4 regions of the Pseudomonas sp. CF161 genome follow, and region 1 is predicted to be linked to each of the others. Evidence: predicted binding sites of a transcription regulator. Region 1 holds the regulator's gene; each other region holds the start of a gene.

Evidence for each region. The regulator sigma-54, encoded in region 1, starts transcription at its own class of promoters, with help from an activator protein. The targets are predictions, from matches to a motif close to ANTGGCATNNANNTTGCTNT.
Region 2: the regulator sigma-54 is predicted to act here: its motif matches at 1,176-1,195, upstream of glnA (glutamate--ammonia ligase).
Region 3: the regulator sigma-54 is predicted to act here: its motif matches at 1,413-1,432, upstream of flhA (flagellar biosynthesis protein FlhA).
Region 4: the regulator sigma-54 is predicted to act here: its motif matches at 1,078-1,097, upstream of CF161_RS29845 (CmpA/NrtA family ABC transporter substrate-binding protein).

The regions. Positions count from the first base shown of each region.
Region 1 is NZ_ATLP01000074.1:76,973-80,045, reverse strand. Features, by position in the region: gene lptA (lipopolysaccharide transport periplasmic protein LptA) at 1-138, shown strand, start outside; gene lptB (LPS export ABC transporter ATP-binding protein) at 138-863, shown strand; gene CF161_RS13490 (RNA polymerase factor sigma-54) at 1,046-2,539, shown strand; gene hpf (ribosome hibernation-promoting factor, HPF/YfiA family) at 2,619-2,924, shown strand; gene ptsN (PTS IIA-like nitrogen regulatory protein PtsN) at 2,937-3,073, shown strand, end outside.
Region 2 is NZ_ATLP01000111.1:150,929-154,001, forward strand. Features, by position in the region: gene thiI (tRNA uracil 4-sulfurtransferase ThiI) at 1-961, opposite strand, end outside; gene glnA (glutamate--ammonia ligase) at 1,293-2,699, shown strand; gene CF161_RS25550 (hypothetical protein) at 2,857-3,073, shown strand, end outside.
Region 3 is NZ_ATLP01000107.1:98,101-101,173, forward strand. Features, by position in the region: gene flhA (flagellar biosynthesis protein FlhA) at 1-1,264, opposite strand, end outside; gene flhB (flagellar biosynthesis protein FlhB) at 1,471-2,607, opposite strand; gene fliR (flagellar biosynthetic protein FliR) at 2,610-3,073, opposite strand, start outside.
Region 4 is NZ_ATLP01000125.1:142,758-145,830, reverse strand. Features, by position in the region: gene CF161_RS29850 (quinone-dependent dihydroorotate dehydrogenase) at 1-987, opposite strand, end outside; gene CF161_RS29845 (CmpA/NrtA family ABC transporter substrate-binding protein) at 1,231-2,442, shown strand; gene CF161_RS29840 (ANTAR domain-containing response regulator) at 2,458-3,033, shown strand.

The sequences.
Region 1 (3,073 bases):
GAGAAAATCGTCTACGACACCGTCAAGCAGGTCGCCAACGCCGGTCGCGCCAATGGCAGCTCGGTCACCGCGCCACGTCCGCGGATCGACATGGTCATCCAGCCGAAAAAGAAAACTGACGAGCAAAAGGCCCAGTAATGGCAACTCTGAAAGCTCAGCATCTGGCCAAGAGCTACAAGAGCCGTCAGGTCGTGCGTGACGTCAGTCTGTCCATCGACAGCGGTCAGATCGTCGGCCTGCTCGGCCCCAACGGCGCCGGCAAGACCACCTGCTTCTACATGATCGTCGGCCTGGTCCAGGCCGATCAGGGGCGCGTGCTGATCGACGACCTCGACGTCAGCCACCAGCCCATGCACGGCCGCGCCCGTGCCGGCATCGGCTACCTGCCCCAGGAAGCGTCGATCTTTCGCAAGCTGTCGGTCGCTGACAACATCATGGCCATCCTCGAGACCCGCAAGGAGCTCGACAAGGCCGGTCGCCGCAAGGAACTGGAAAGCCTGCTCCAGGAATTCCACATCCACCACATTCGCGACAACCTCGGCATGAGCCTGTCCGGTGGTGAACGCCGCCGAGTGGAAATCGCCCGCGCCCTGGCCACATCGCCGAAATTCATCCTGCTCGACGAACCTTTCGCCGGCGTGGACCCGATCTCGGTCGGCGACATCAAGCAGATCATTCATCACCTCAAGGCCAAGGGCATTGGTGTACTGATCACCGACCACAATGTCCGGGAAACCCTCGATATCTGCGAAACAGCCTACATCGTCAACGACGGTCAACTGATCGCCGAGGGCACGCCCGAAACCATCCTGGCCAACGAATTGGTCAAGGAAGTGTATCTGGGCCATGAGTTCCGCCTGTAAGCACTGAGGTGTTTGGCTAGTCGCCAGAGCGCCACCTTCAATAAATCCCTACAAATTTTATTGTTACCGCGCTCTAGGCAAACACTTCAGTTTCAGGCATATAATTTGCTTATGTTTGGCGCTCACGCGCCCTGTAGTGGATGGCGCATGTGCGCCGGCGAATAAGGTGTTAAGCCCCTGCCATGAAACCATCGCTAGTCCTGAGAATGGGCCAGCAGCTGACGATGACACCGCAGCTGCAACAGGCCATCCGCCTGCTCCAATTGTCGACCCTGGACCTGCAACAGGAAATCCAGGAGGCCTTGGAGTCCAATCCGATGCTCGAACGCCAGGAAGAAGGCGACGACTTCGACAACACCGACCCTCTGGCCGACAACGCCGAGCAAAAACCCAACACCGACATCCAGGAACCCTCCTACCAGGAAACCGCCCCCACGGTGGACAACCTCGAGGACGGCGAATGGAACGAGCGCATTCCCAACGAATTGCCGGTGGATACCGCCTGGGAAGACGTCTACCAGACCAGCGCCAGCAGCCTGCCCAGCAACGATGACGACGAGTGGGACTTCACCACCCGCACCTCCGCCGGCGAAAGCCTGCAGAGCCACCTGCTGTGGCAACTGAACCTGGCGCCGATGTCCGACACCGACCGCCTGATTGCCGTGACCCTGATCGACTGCATCAACAATCAGGGCTACCTGGACGAAACCCTCGAGGAAATCCTCGAAGCCTTCGATCCGGAGCTGGACATCGAACTGGACGAGATCGAAGCCGTCCTGCACCGCATCCAGCAATTCGAGCCGGCCGGCATCGGTGCACGCACCCTGGGTGAGTGCCTGTTGCTGCAACTGCGCCAGCTGCCAGCCAAGACCCCTTGGCTGAGCGAGGCGCAGCGCCTGGTCAGCGACTACATCGACCTGCTGGGCAGCCGCGACTACAGCCAGCTGATGCGCCGCATGAAGCTCAAGGAAGACGAGCTGCGCCAGGTCATCGAACTGGTACAGAGCCTGAACCCGCGCCCCGGCTCGCAGATCGAGTCTGCCGAGGCCGAGTACGTGGTCCCTGACGTGATCGTGCGCAAGGACAACGAGCGCTGGCTGGTCGAGCTGAATCAGGAATCGGTGCCGCGCCTGCGGGTCAACCCGCAGTACGCAGGCTTCGTGCGCCGTGCCGACAGCAGCGCCGACAACACCTTCATGCGCAATCAGCTGCAAGAGGCCCGCTGGTTCATCAAGAGCCTGCAAAGCCGCAACGAAACCCTGATGAAAGTCGCGACCCAGATCGTCGAGCATCAGCGCGGCTTCCTCGAGTACGGCGACGAAGCGATGAAGCCGTTGGTCCTGCACGACATCGCCGAAGCGGTGGGCATGCACGAATCGACGATTTCCCGGGTGACCACGCAAAAATTCATGCATACCCCACGGGGTATTTATGAACTGAAATACTTTTTCTCCAGCCACGTAAGTACCTCCGAAGGCGGTGAATGCTCGTCCACGGCGATTCGCGCGATCATCAAAAAACTGGTGGCCGCGGAAAATCAGAAAAAGCCGTTGAGTGACAGCAAGATCGCTGGTTTACTGGAGGCACAAGGCATTCAGGTAGCCCGTCGTACCGTCGCCAAGTACCGCGAATCCCTCGGGATCGCGCCTTCCAGCGAACGGAAGCGGTTGATGTAACCGCCGGGCTCGCCACAGCGTTCCAGTGGCAGGCAACCCAGCCTGCCGCTTTATGCACTGGCAACGAAGGAGAAGCTGTATGCAAGTCAACATCAGTGGACACCAACTGGAAGTGACCGAGCCCCTGCGCGCTTACATCGGCGAAAAACTCGACCGACTGGAGCGGCACTTTGACAAGATTACCAATGTGCAGGTAACGATGGCTGTCGAGAAACTGAAGCAGAAAATCGAAGCCACCCTGCACATCCACGGTGGGGAGGTTGTCGCCAATGCAGAACATGACGATATGTATGCCGCGATCGACCTGCTCACGGATAAGCTGGACCGCCAACTGAAAAAGCATAAGGAAAAGCAACTCCACCTTCTCCAAGGCACGGGTCGCTAACACTCCCCTCCCATGATCCGACTTGAAAGTATCCTGACCCCCGGCCGTTCCCTCGTGAACGTGCCGGGCGGCAGTAAAAAACGCGCTCTCGAACAAATTGCCAACCTGATCAGCCGCGAAGTGCCGGATCTGGAGATGCAGGATGTCTT
Region 2 (3,073 bases), on a different contig from region 1:
TGGCGATCAGCGGGCGCAACACCAGCTTGTCGGTCACGCAGTCGATCACGGACAGGTTCGGCAGCGTCTGGCTCGACACCTGGGAAATCGCTTCACCGGTGACCAGGGCATCGATCTCCAGGCGGTCGGCGATTCTCGACGCAGCGCGCAACATCATACGCTTCAATACTACGCCCATATGACTGTTATCGACTTTGCCGAGAATTTCTCCCAGCACTTCCTCGAACGGCACGCTGACGAACAGCACCCGCTGGGAGCTGCCGTACTTCTTCCAGATAAAGTGCGCGACTTCCATCACGCCCAATTCGTGGGCACGCCCGCCCAGGTTGAAGAAGCAGAAATGGCTCATCAGCCCGCGACGCATGATCTGGTACGCCGCCACCGTGGAATCGAAACCGCCGGACATCAGGACCAGGGTCTGTTCCAGGGCGCCCAGGGGGTAGCCGCCGATGCTGTTGTGCTGGTTGTGGATCACAAACAACCGTTGGTCGCGAATTTCGATGCGAACTTCGATTTCCGGCTCTTTCAAGGAGATTCCGGCGGCGCCGCACTGACGACGCATCTGGCTGCCGACGTATTTTTCGACCTCCATGGAGGTGAATGGATGCTTGCCGGCACGCTTGCAGCGCACGGAAAAAATCTTCCCCGCCAGGGCCTCGCCGAAGTGCTGCTTGCACTTGGCGACGATGTCGTCGAAGTCACCCAGCGGGTACTCGTCGACCTGCAGAAAATGCGCGATGCCCGGCATGCAACTCAGGCGCTCGGTCATGTCCTTCAAGGATTTGGGGTCAGTGAGCGCGGTTTCAAGCTCGAGGTTGTCCCAGACACCATTGACCACCACAGCCGGGTCCAGATCGCGGAGCACGGCACGGATGTTTTTCGCCAACTGACGGATGAAACGCATCCGTACCGGGCGGCTCTTGATGGTGATTTCCGGGAAAACTTTAACGATTAGTTTCATGAAAACAGCGCGCGCAGGGCCAGCCGAAAAAGGGGGGCGCGGATTATAGCGGAAATTGCTCAAGGTTTAACCAGTTTATGTACAGATGGTTTTCGATGCACCAAAACAGGTCATTTCGATTTGTCAGCGCCACATTGCGGTGCGCGATTTTCCTGAAAACGGCGGATTGCACCTTTATATGCGTGAGTTTGGGGCAAAAAACCCAAGTCGGGGCACTGGCATGCAATTTGCTCCCTTGTGAGGCAGGTTGCCTTGGTCGAGTATTCGCGCCGGCATCACCCACATTCTAAGGGCACTCCACTACTTAGCCCGAAGCCACCCGGAGGACACTATGTCGAAGTCGGTTCAACTCATCAAAGATCATGACGTCAAGTGGATTGATCTGCGCTTCACTGATACCAAAGGCACTCAGCACCACGTGACCATGCCGGCCCGTGACGCGCTGGATGACGCCTTCTTCGAAGAAGGCAAAATGTTCGACGGCTCCTCCATTGCTGGCTGGAAAGGCATCGAAGCCTCCGACATGATCCTGATGCCGGACGACACCACCGCCGTACTCGACCCGTTCACCGAAGAGCCGACCCTGATCCTGGTCTGCGACGTGATCGAGCCTTCGACCATGCAAGGCTACGACCGTGACCCACGGGCCATCGCCAAGCGTGCCGAGGAATACCTGAAGTCGACCGGTATCGGCGACACCGTATTCGTAGGCCCGGAGCCTGAGTTCTTCATCTTCGACGAAGTGAAGTTCAAGTCCGACATCTCCGGTTCCATGTTCAAAATCTTCTCCGAACAAGGTTCGTGGATGTCCGACCAGGACGTGGAAGGCGGCAACCGTGGCCACCGTCCAGGCATCAAGGGCGGCTACTTCCCGGTTCCTCCGTTCGACCACGACCACGAAATCCGTACCTCAATGTGCAACGCCATGGAAGAAATGGGCCTGGTCATCGAAGTTCACCACCACGAAGTGGCGACTGCCGGCCAGAACGAAATCGGCGTCAAGTTCAACACCCTGGTCGCCAAGGCTGACGAAGTTCAGACCCTGAAGTACTGCGTACACAACGTGGCTGATGCCTACGGCCGTACCGCTACCTTCATGCCTAAGCCGCTGTACGGCGACAACGGCTCGGGTATGCACGTTCACCTGTCCATCGCCAAAGATGGCAAGAACACCTTCGCTGGCGAAGGTTATGCCGGCCTGTCCGACACCGCCCTGTACTTCATCGGCGGCATCATCAAGCACGGTAAGGCCCTGAACGGCTTCACCAACCCGTCGACCAACTCCTACAAGCGTCTGGTCCCAGGTTTCGAAGCACCGGTAATGCTGGCCTACTCGGCTCGCAACCGTTCCGCTTCGATCCGTATTCCTTACGTGTCCAGCCCTCGCGCTCGCCGTATCGAAGCCCGCTTCCCGGATCCAGCAGCCAACCCATACCTGGGCTTTGCTGCACTGCTGATGGCTGGCCTGGACGGCATCCAGAACAAGATCCACCCTGGCGACGCGGCTGACAAAAACTTGTATGACCTGCCGCCTGAAGAGGCCAAAGAGATCCCACAAGTGTGCGGCAGCCTGAAAGAAGCCCTGGAAGAGCTGGACAAAGGTCGTGCGTTCCTGACCAAAGGCGGCGTTTTCAGCGACGACTTCATCGACGCTTACATCGCCCTGAAAAGCGAAGAAGAAATCAAGGTTCGTACCTTCGTACACCCACTGGAATACGAGCTGTACTACAGCTGCTGATCCCGTGACGCCCGCGCAAGCGGAGTAACAAGAGGCCTCCTTCGGGAGGCCTTTTTTATTGCCCGGCCATTGGCCGCGATTGTTTCTTCGCTCGCCCCTTCGGTGGATAATCCACGCCTCGCGCACCCTCGGTGCGGCGCATTGACGAAGGAATGCTATGCAATGGACACGCGCGCTCGGCCTGATCGCCTGCCTGGTTTTGAGCCAGGCCCAGGCTGCGCCCTTCTACGAAGGCAAGACCCTGGCCCACCCGCTGATCACCGGCCTGGCGGAAAGCTCGGCGACCCTGGCCTTTATCAGGACGCCTGCCGGAGTGCAGGGCTACTACGCGGTCGATGAGGCGCAAAGCCAGGCGCAATTGCTGGATGACTTCG
Region 3 (3,073 bases), on a different contig from region 1:
GGTCAAGGTTGTCGCGGATGTGCACGGTCGGCATCAGGAAGCCCAGGTCCTGGGACAGCTTCTTGCGCACGCCCTTGATCCGCGCCAGCAACTGCCCACCCTGATTGCGATCCACCAGGGGGATCAGGCGGTAACCGACTTCCAGGCCGATCATGTCGATCGGCGTCACGTCATCCCAGCCAAGCTCTTTGGTTTCCATGGCCCGGGCCGGCGACGGCAGCAGTTCCTGCTGGCGTTTGACCTCTTGCAATGCCTGAACCTTGACCACGTTGTGCTTGCGCCACAGCAGGTAGGCGGCGCCACCGGCCACCGCCGCCATGGTCAGGAATGAAAAGTGCGGCATGCCGGGCACCAGGCCCATCACCGCCATCAGGCCGGCAGCGACTGCCAGGGCCTTGGGCGAGGTGAACATCTGGCGGGTGATCTGCTTGCCCATGTCTTCGGAGCCCGAAGCACGGGTCACCATGATCGCCGCCGCAGTCGACAGCAGCAGTGATGGCAATTGCGCCACCAAACCGTCACCAATGGTCAGCAAGGCGTAGACCCGGCCGGCGTCACCGAAGCTCATGCCGTGCTGGAAGATACCGACCGCCATGCCGCCGATCAGGTTGATAAACAGAATCAGCAGGCCGGCAATGGCGTCGCCACGCACGAATTTGCTGGCACCGTCCATCGAACCGTAGAACTCGGCCTCTTGCGCCACTTCCTGGCGGCGCAATTTGGCCTGGGGCTGGTCGATCAGGCCGGCGTTGAGGTCGGCGTCGATCGCCATCTGCTTGCCAGGCATCGCATCGAGGGTGAAACGTGCGCTCACCTCGGAAATCCGCCCGGCGCCCTTGGTCACCACGACGAAGTTGATGATCATCAGGATCGCGAACACCACGATACCGACCACGTAGTTACCGCCGATCACCACCTCACCGAAGGCCTGGATCACCTTGCCGGCCGCGGCATGACCGTCCTGGCCGTGGAGCATCACCACCCGGGTCGACGCTACGTTGAGCGCCAGGCGCAGCAGCGTGGCCACCAGCAGGATGGTCGGGAACACGGCGAAGTCCAGCGGACGCAGGGCGTACACGCAGACCAGCAGGACCACAATCGACAGCGCGATGTTGAAGGTGAAGAACACGTCCAGCAGAAACGGCGGGACGGGCAACATCATCATCGCCAGCATGACCAACAGCAACACCGGCACACCCAGATTGCCTCGTCCGAGGTCAGTCAGGTTGCTGCGAGCGCTGTTGAATAACTGAGTACGATCCACCGGTTTTCCCCGTTCCTTAAGCAAACTTTTGACGCCTGGAAGCGCCGCAGGACGGGTATTGCAAGAAGCCTTCCAACTTTTGCCCATGCGACAAAAGGCCCGCTAAGTCGCGGGCCACAGGGCTGAGGAAGGGCGCCGGGAACGGCGAATAGGCAGATACAGGCCATAGGCCATTTGGCGGACCGCGCTACCAATCACCTCGGGCGTCAGGAGTCGCGCCGCAAATCCGGCGGAATCGGCAGGTCCGTGAGCGGATCCGGGCGCTTGCCCTTGCCCGCACGGTGCTGGCGGATCTGGTAGACGTACGCCAGCACCTGGGCCACCGCCAGGTACAGGCCGGCCGGGATCTCTTCCTCAAGTTCGGTGGAGTAGAAAATCGAGCGCGCCAGGGCCGGCGACTCCAACAGCAGCACCTCATTGGCCACTGCGATTTCGCGGATCTTCAGCGCCAGGAAATCACTGCCCTTGGCCAGCAGCACCGGCGCCCCGCCCTTCTCGGCGTCGTACTTGAGCGCCACGGCGTAGTGAGTCGGGTTGGTAATGACCACATCGGCGTCGGGAATCGCCGCCATCATCCGCCGCTGGGACATCTCGCGCTGCAACTGGCGAATGCGTTGCTTGACCTCCGGCCGCCCCTCGTTGTCCTTGTGTTCGTCGCGCACTTCCTGCTTGGTCATCAGCAGTTTCTTGTGGCTCTGGTAGAGCTGCACCGGCACATCGACCGCGGCAATCAAGATCAGCCCGCAGGCCATCCACAAGGCGCTCCAGCCCACCAGTTGCAGGCTGTGGACCAGCGCCCGCTCCAGAGGCTCGTGAGCAATTTGCAGCAGATCGTCGATGTCCGCCAAGAGCACCGACAACGCCACGAACAGCACCAGCAGAAACTTGGCCAAGGCCTTGAGCAGCTCGATCAGCGCCGTCGAGGAGAACATCCGCTTCAGGCCACTGGCAGGATTCATGCGGCTGAACTTCGGCGCCAGGCTCTTGCCAGCAAACAACCAGCCGCCGAGGGAAATCGGGCCGATCACCGCCGCCAGAACCAAGGTCAGGAGCACCGGCTGCACCGCCAGAATCGCGATCTTGCCCGAATGCAGCAGGTAACGAGCCATGGCTCCGGTGTCGAGCACCACTTCGCGCGGCAGGGAAAAGTTCAGGCGCATGATTTCTTGCAGATCCAACGCCAGGCCGCCGCCGTAGACCAGCAGAGCACCGGTTCCCGCGAGCATGATCGCAAGGGTGTTGAGCTCCTTGGAACGGGCAATCTCGCCCTTCTCACGCGAGTCCTTCTTGCGCTTGTCCGTGGGGTCTTCTGTCTTGTCCTGACCGCTCTCGCTCTCTGCCATGGCTAACGCGCCTGAGCCAAACTGCGCAACAGCTGCAAGGCTTCAACGGCCAGCGGCTGGTACTGATTGAGGATATCGCCGAGGGTGACCCAGAAAATCACCAAGCCCAGCACCAGGGTCAAGGGAAAGCCGATAGAGAAGATGTTCAGTTGCGGCGCGGCGCGGGTCATGATGCCAAAGGCGATGTTCACCACCAGTAGTGCGGTGATCGCCGGCAACACCAGCAACATCGCCGCCCCCAGCACCCAGCCGAGCTTGCCCGCCAGCTCCCAGAAATGATTGACCAGCATGCCGCTGCCCACCGGCAAGGTGGTGAAGCTTTCGGTCAGCACCTCGAACACCACCAGATGGCCGTTCATGCCCAGGAACAGCAAGGTCACGAGCATGGTCAGGAACTGCCCGATCACCGCCGCCGAGACGCCGTTGGTAGGGTCGACCATCGAGGCGAAGCCCATGCCCATCTGAA
Region 4 (3,073 bases), on a different contig from region 1:
GCGAATCAACGCCGGCCCCTTGTAGATGAACCCCGAATACAACTGCACCAGGCTGGCACCGGCAGCGATTTTTTCAGCCGCGTGCTGGCCTTCGGTAATACCACCCACCGCAATGATCGGCAGGCGCCCGGCCAATTCGGCCGCCAGCACCTTGACCGTGTGCGTGCTCTTGTCGCGCACCGGGGCACCGGACAGGCCGCCCGCCTCTTCACCGTGCTCCAGCCCTTCGACGCCTGCGCGACTCAGGGTGGTGTTGGTGGCAATCACCGCGTCCATGCCGGTTTCGATCAAGGCCTGGGCCACGTCCACGGTTTCTTCATCGGTCATATCTGGAGCGATCTTGATCGCCAATGGCACATGCTTGCCGTGACGCAGCGCCAATTCCTTCTGCCGCTCGCTCAAGGCGCCGAGCAATTGCTTGAGCGACTCGCCGAACTGCAGGCTGCGCAGGCCCGGGGTGTTGGGCGAGCTGACGTTGACCGTGACGTAACTGGCGTGGGCATACACCTTGTCGAGGCAGATCAGGTAGTCATCCACCGCGCGCTCGACCGGGGTGTCGAAGTTCTTGCCGATGTTGATCCCCAATACACCCTGGTATTTGGCTGCGGCCACCCGCGCCAGCAAGTGATCGACGCCCAGGTTGTTGAAGCCCATGCGGTTGATGATCGCTTCAGCTTGCGGCAGGCGGAAGATCCGTGGCTTGGGGTTGCCGGGCTGCGGCCGGGGGGTGATGGTGCCGATCTCGACAAAACCGAACCCCAGTTGGGCAAAACCATCGATGGCCGCGCCGTTCTTGTCCAGACCGGCAGCCAGGCCGACCGGGTTCGGAAAGTCCAGGCCCATGACCCGCACCGGCATCTGCGCCGGCGCCTTGCACAACAGCCCATTGAGGCCCAAACGCCCACCCGCGCCGATCAGGTCCAGGGACAGATCATGGGAGGTTTCCGGGGAGAGTTTGAACAACAGCTGGCGGGCCAGGGTATACATGGGCGGGCTTGACTCGGTGGCGGCGAATAAGGCGGCGATTATAGCCGGGCCCGAGGCCTGCACGCGAGGCGCACAGTGAAATCATCGGTGAATGGCATATGCCTTGCACCAAGGTGTACATCAGTACTTCTGCCAACGGCGGCAGGGGTGCCCTCTATCGATACGGACAAAGGCGTCGTCACCCGTCCCGGCTCTGCCAGGCGCTCGGGTACGGCGCTTTTTCATTGCAAGGTGGTCAGGCTCATGAATGAACTCGCAATCGGCCCGCTGGCCTGGGTCAACGGCAGCGACGCCCCGGAAAAGAGCGCCATTGACCTGGGATTCATGGCACTGACCGACTGCGCCTCGGTGGTGGTGGCTGCAACCCAGGGCTTCGCCCAGCCCTATGGCTTGACCCTGAACCTCAAGCGCCAGGCTTCCTGGGCCAGCCTGCGGGACAAACTGGTCAGCGGCGAACTGGATGCCGCCCACAGCCTGTACGGCCTGATTTATGCCGTGCACCTGGGCATCGGCGGCGTGAATGCCAGCGACATGGCCGTGTTGATGGGGCTGAACCAGAACGGCCAGAGCATCAACCTGTCGCGAGAGCTGCAAGGGCTGCAGGTGACCAGTCCTGAAGCGCTTTACCAGCACGTGCACCAACGTCGTGCAAAGCTGACCTTTGCCCAGACCTTTCCCACCGGCACCCACGCCATGTGGCTGTACTACTGGCTCGCCAGCCAGGGCATCCACCCGTTGCAGGATGTCGACAGCGTGGTGGTACCGCCGCCGCAAATGGTGGCGCACCTGCACGCAGGGCGCATCGACGGCTTTTGCGTCGGCGAGCCCTGGAGCGCCAGCGCGGTGCGCCAGGACCAAGGTTTTACCCTGGCCACCACCCAGGCCATCTGGCCCGACCACCCGGAAAAAGTCCTGGGCTGCACCCGCGCCTTCGTCGAGCAATACCCCAACACCGCCCGGGCACTGGTGATGGCGATCCTCGAAGCCAGCCGCTTTATCGAACAAAGCCGTGAAAACCGTGAAAGTACCGCGCAGTTGCTCAGCGCCAGCGCCTACCTCGACGCCCCGCTCGACTGCATCCAGCCGCGGCTGCTGGGGGACTATGCCGACGGCCTCGGCAACCAGTGGCAAGACCCCCATGCCCTGCGCTTTCACAATGCCGGTGCGGTCAACCTGCCGTACCTGTCCGATGGCATGTGGTTCATGACCCAGTTCCGCCGCTGGGGCCTGCTGCGCGAAGACCCGGACTACCTCGGCGTCGCCCGCCAGGTGCAGCAGCTTGGGTTGTACCGCGAGGCGGCCACGGCGGTGGGCGTGGCGTCCTGGGGCCAGGACATGCGCAGCAGCCAACTGATCGACGGCAAAATCTGGGACGGCACGGACCCGGGCGGCTATGCACGCAGCTTCAAATTGCACGCCATGAGCGACAGCTCACCCCTTCTTGCCAGCCGCTGACAGGAGCCTTGGAGCATGTTGCGAATCCTGTTGATCAACGACACCGCCAAAAAAGTCGGCCGGCTCAAGGCGGCACTGATCGAAGCCGGCTTCGAAGTGATCGACGAATCCGGCTTGACCATCGACCTGCCGGCCAGGGTCGAAACGGTGCGTCCGGACGTGATCCTGATCGATACCGAGTCACCCAGCCGCGATGTACTGGAACAAGTGGTACTGGTCAGCCGCGATCAGCCGCGGCCGATCGTGATGTTCACCGACGAGCACGACCCGGGGGTGATGCGCCAGGCGATCAAGTCCGGTGTCAGCGCCTACATAGTCGAGGGCATCCAGACCCAACGCCTGCAACCGATCCTCGATGTGGCCATGGCGCGCTTTGAAAGCGACCAGGCGCTGCGTGCCCAGCTGCATGCGCGGGACCAGCAGTTGGCCGAGCGCAAGCGCATCGAATTAGCCAAGGGCTTGCTGATGAAAATGAAGCACTGCCAGGAGGAAGAGGCCTACACCCTGATGCGCCGCCAAGCCATGAGCCGTCAGCAGAAACTGATCCAGGTCGCCGAGCAGATTATCGCCATGAGCGAACTGCTCGGCTGAGCCCCGCCCCACGCCTCAGCCGGGTTGGCTCAGCTCTTGC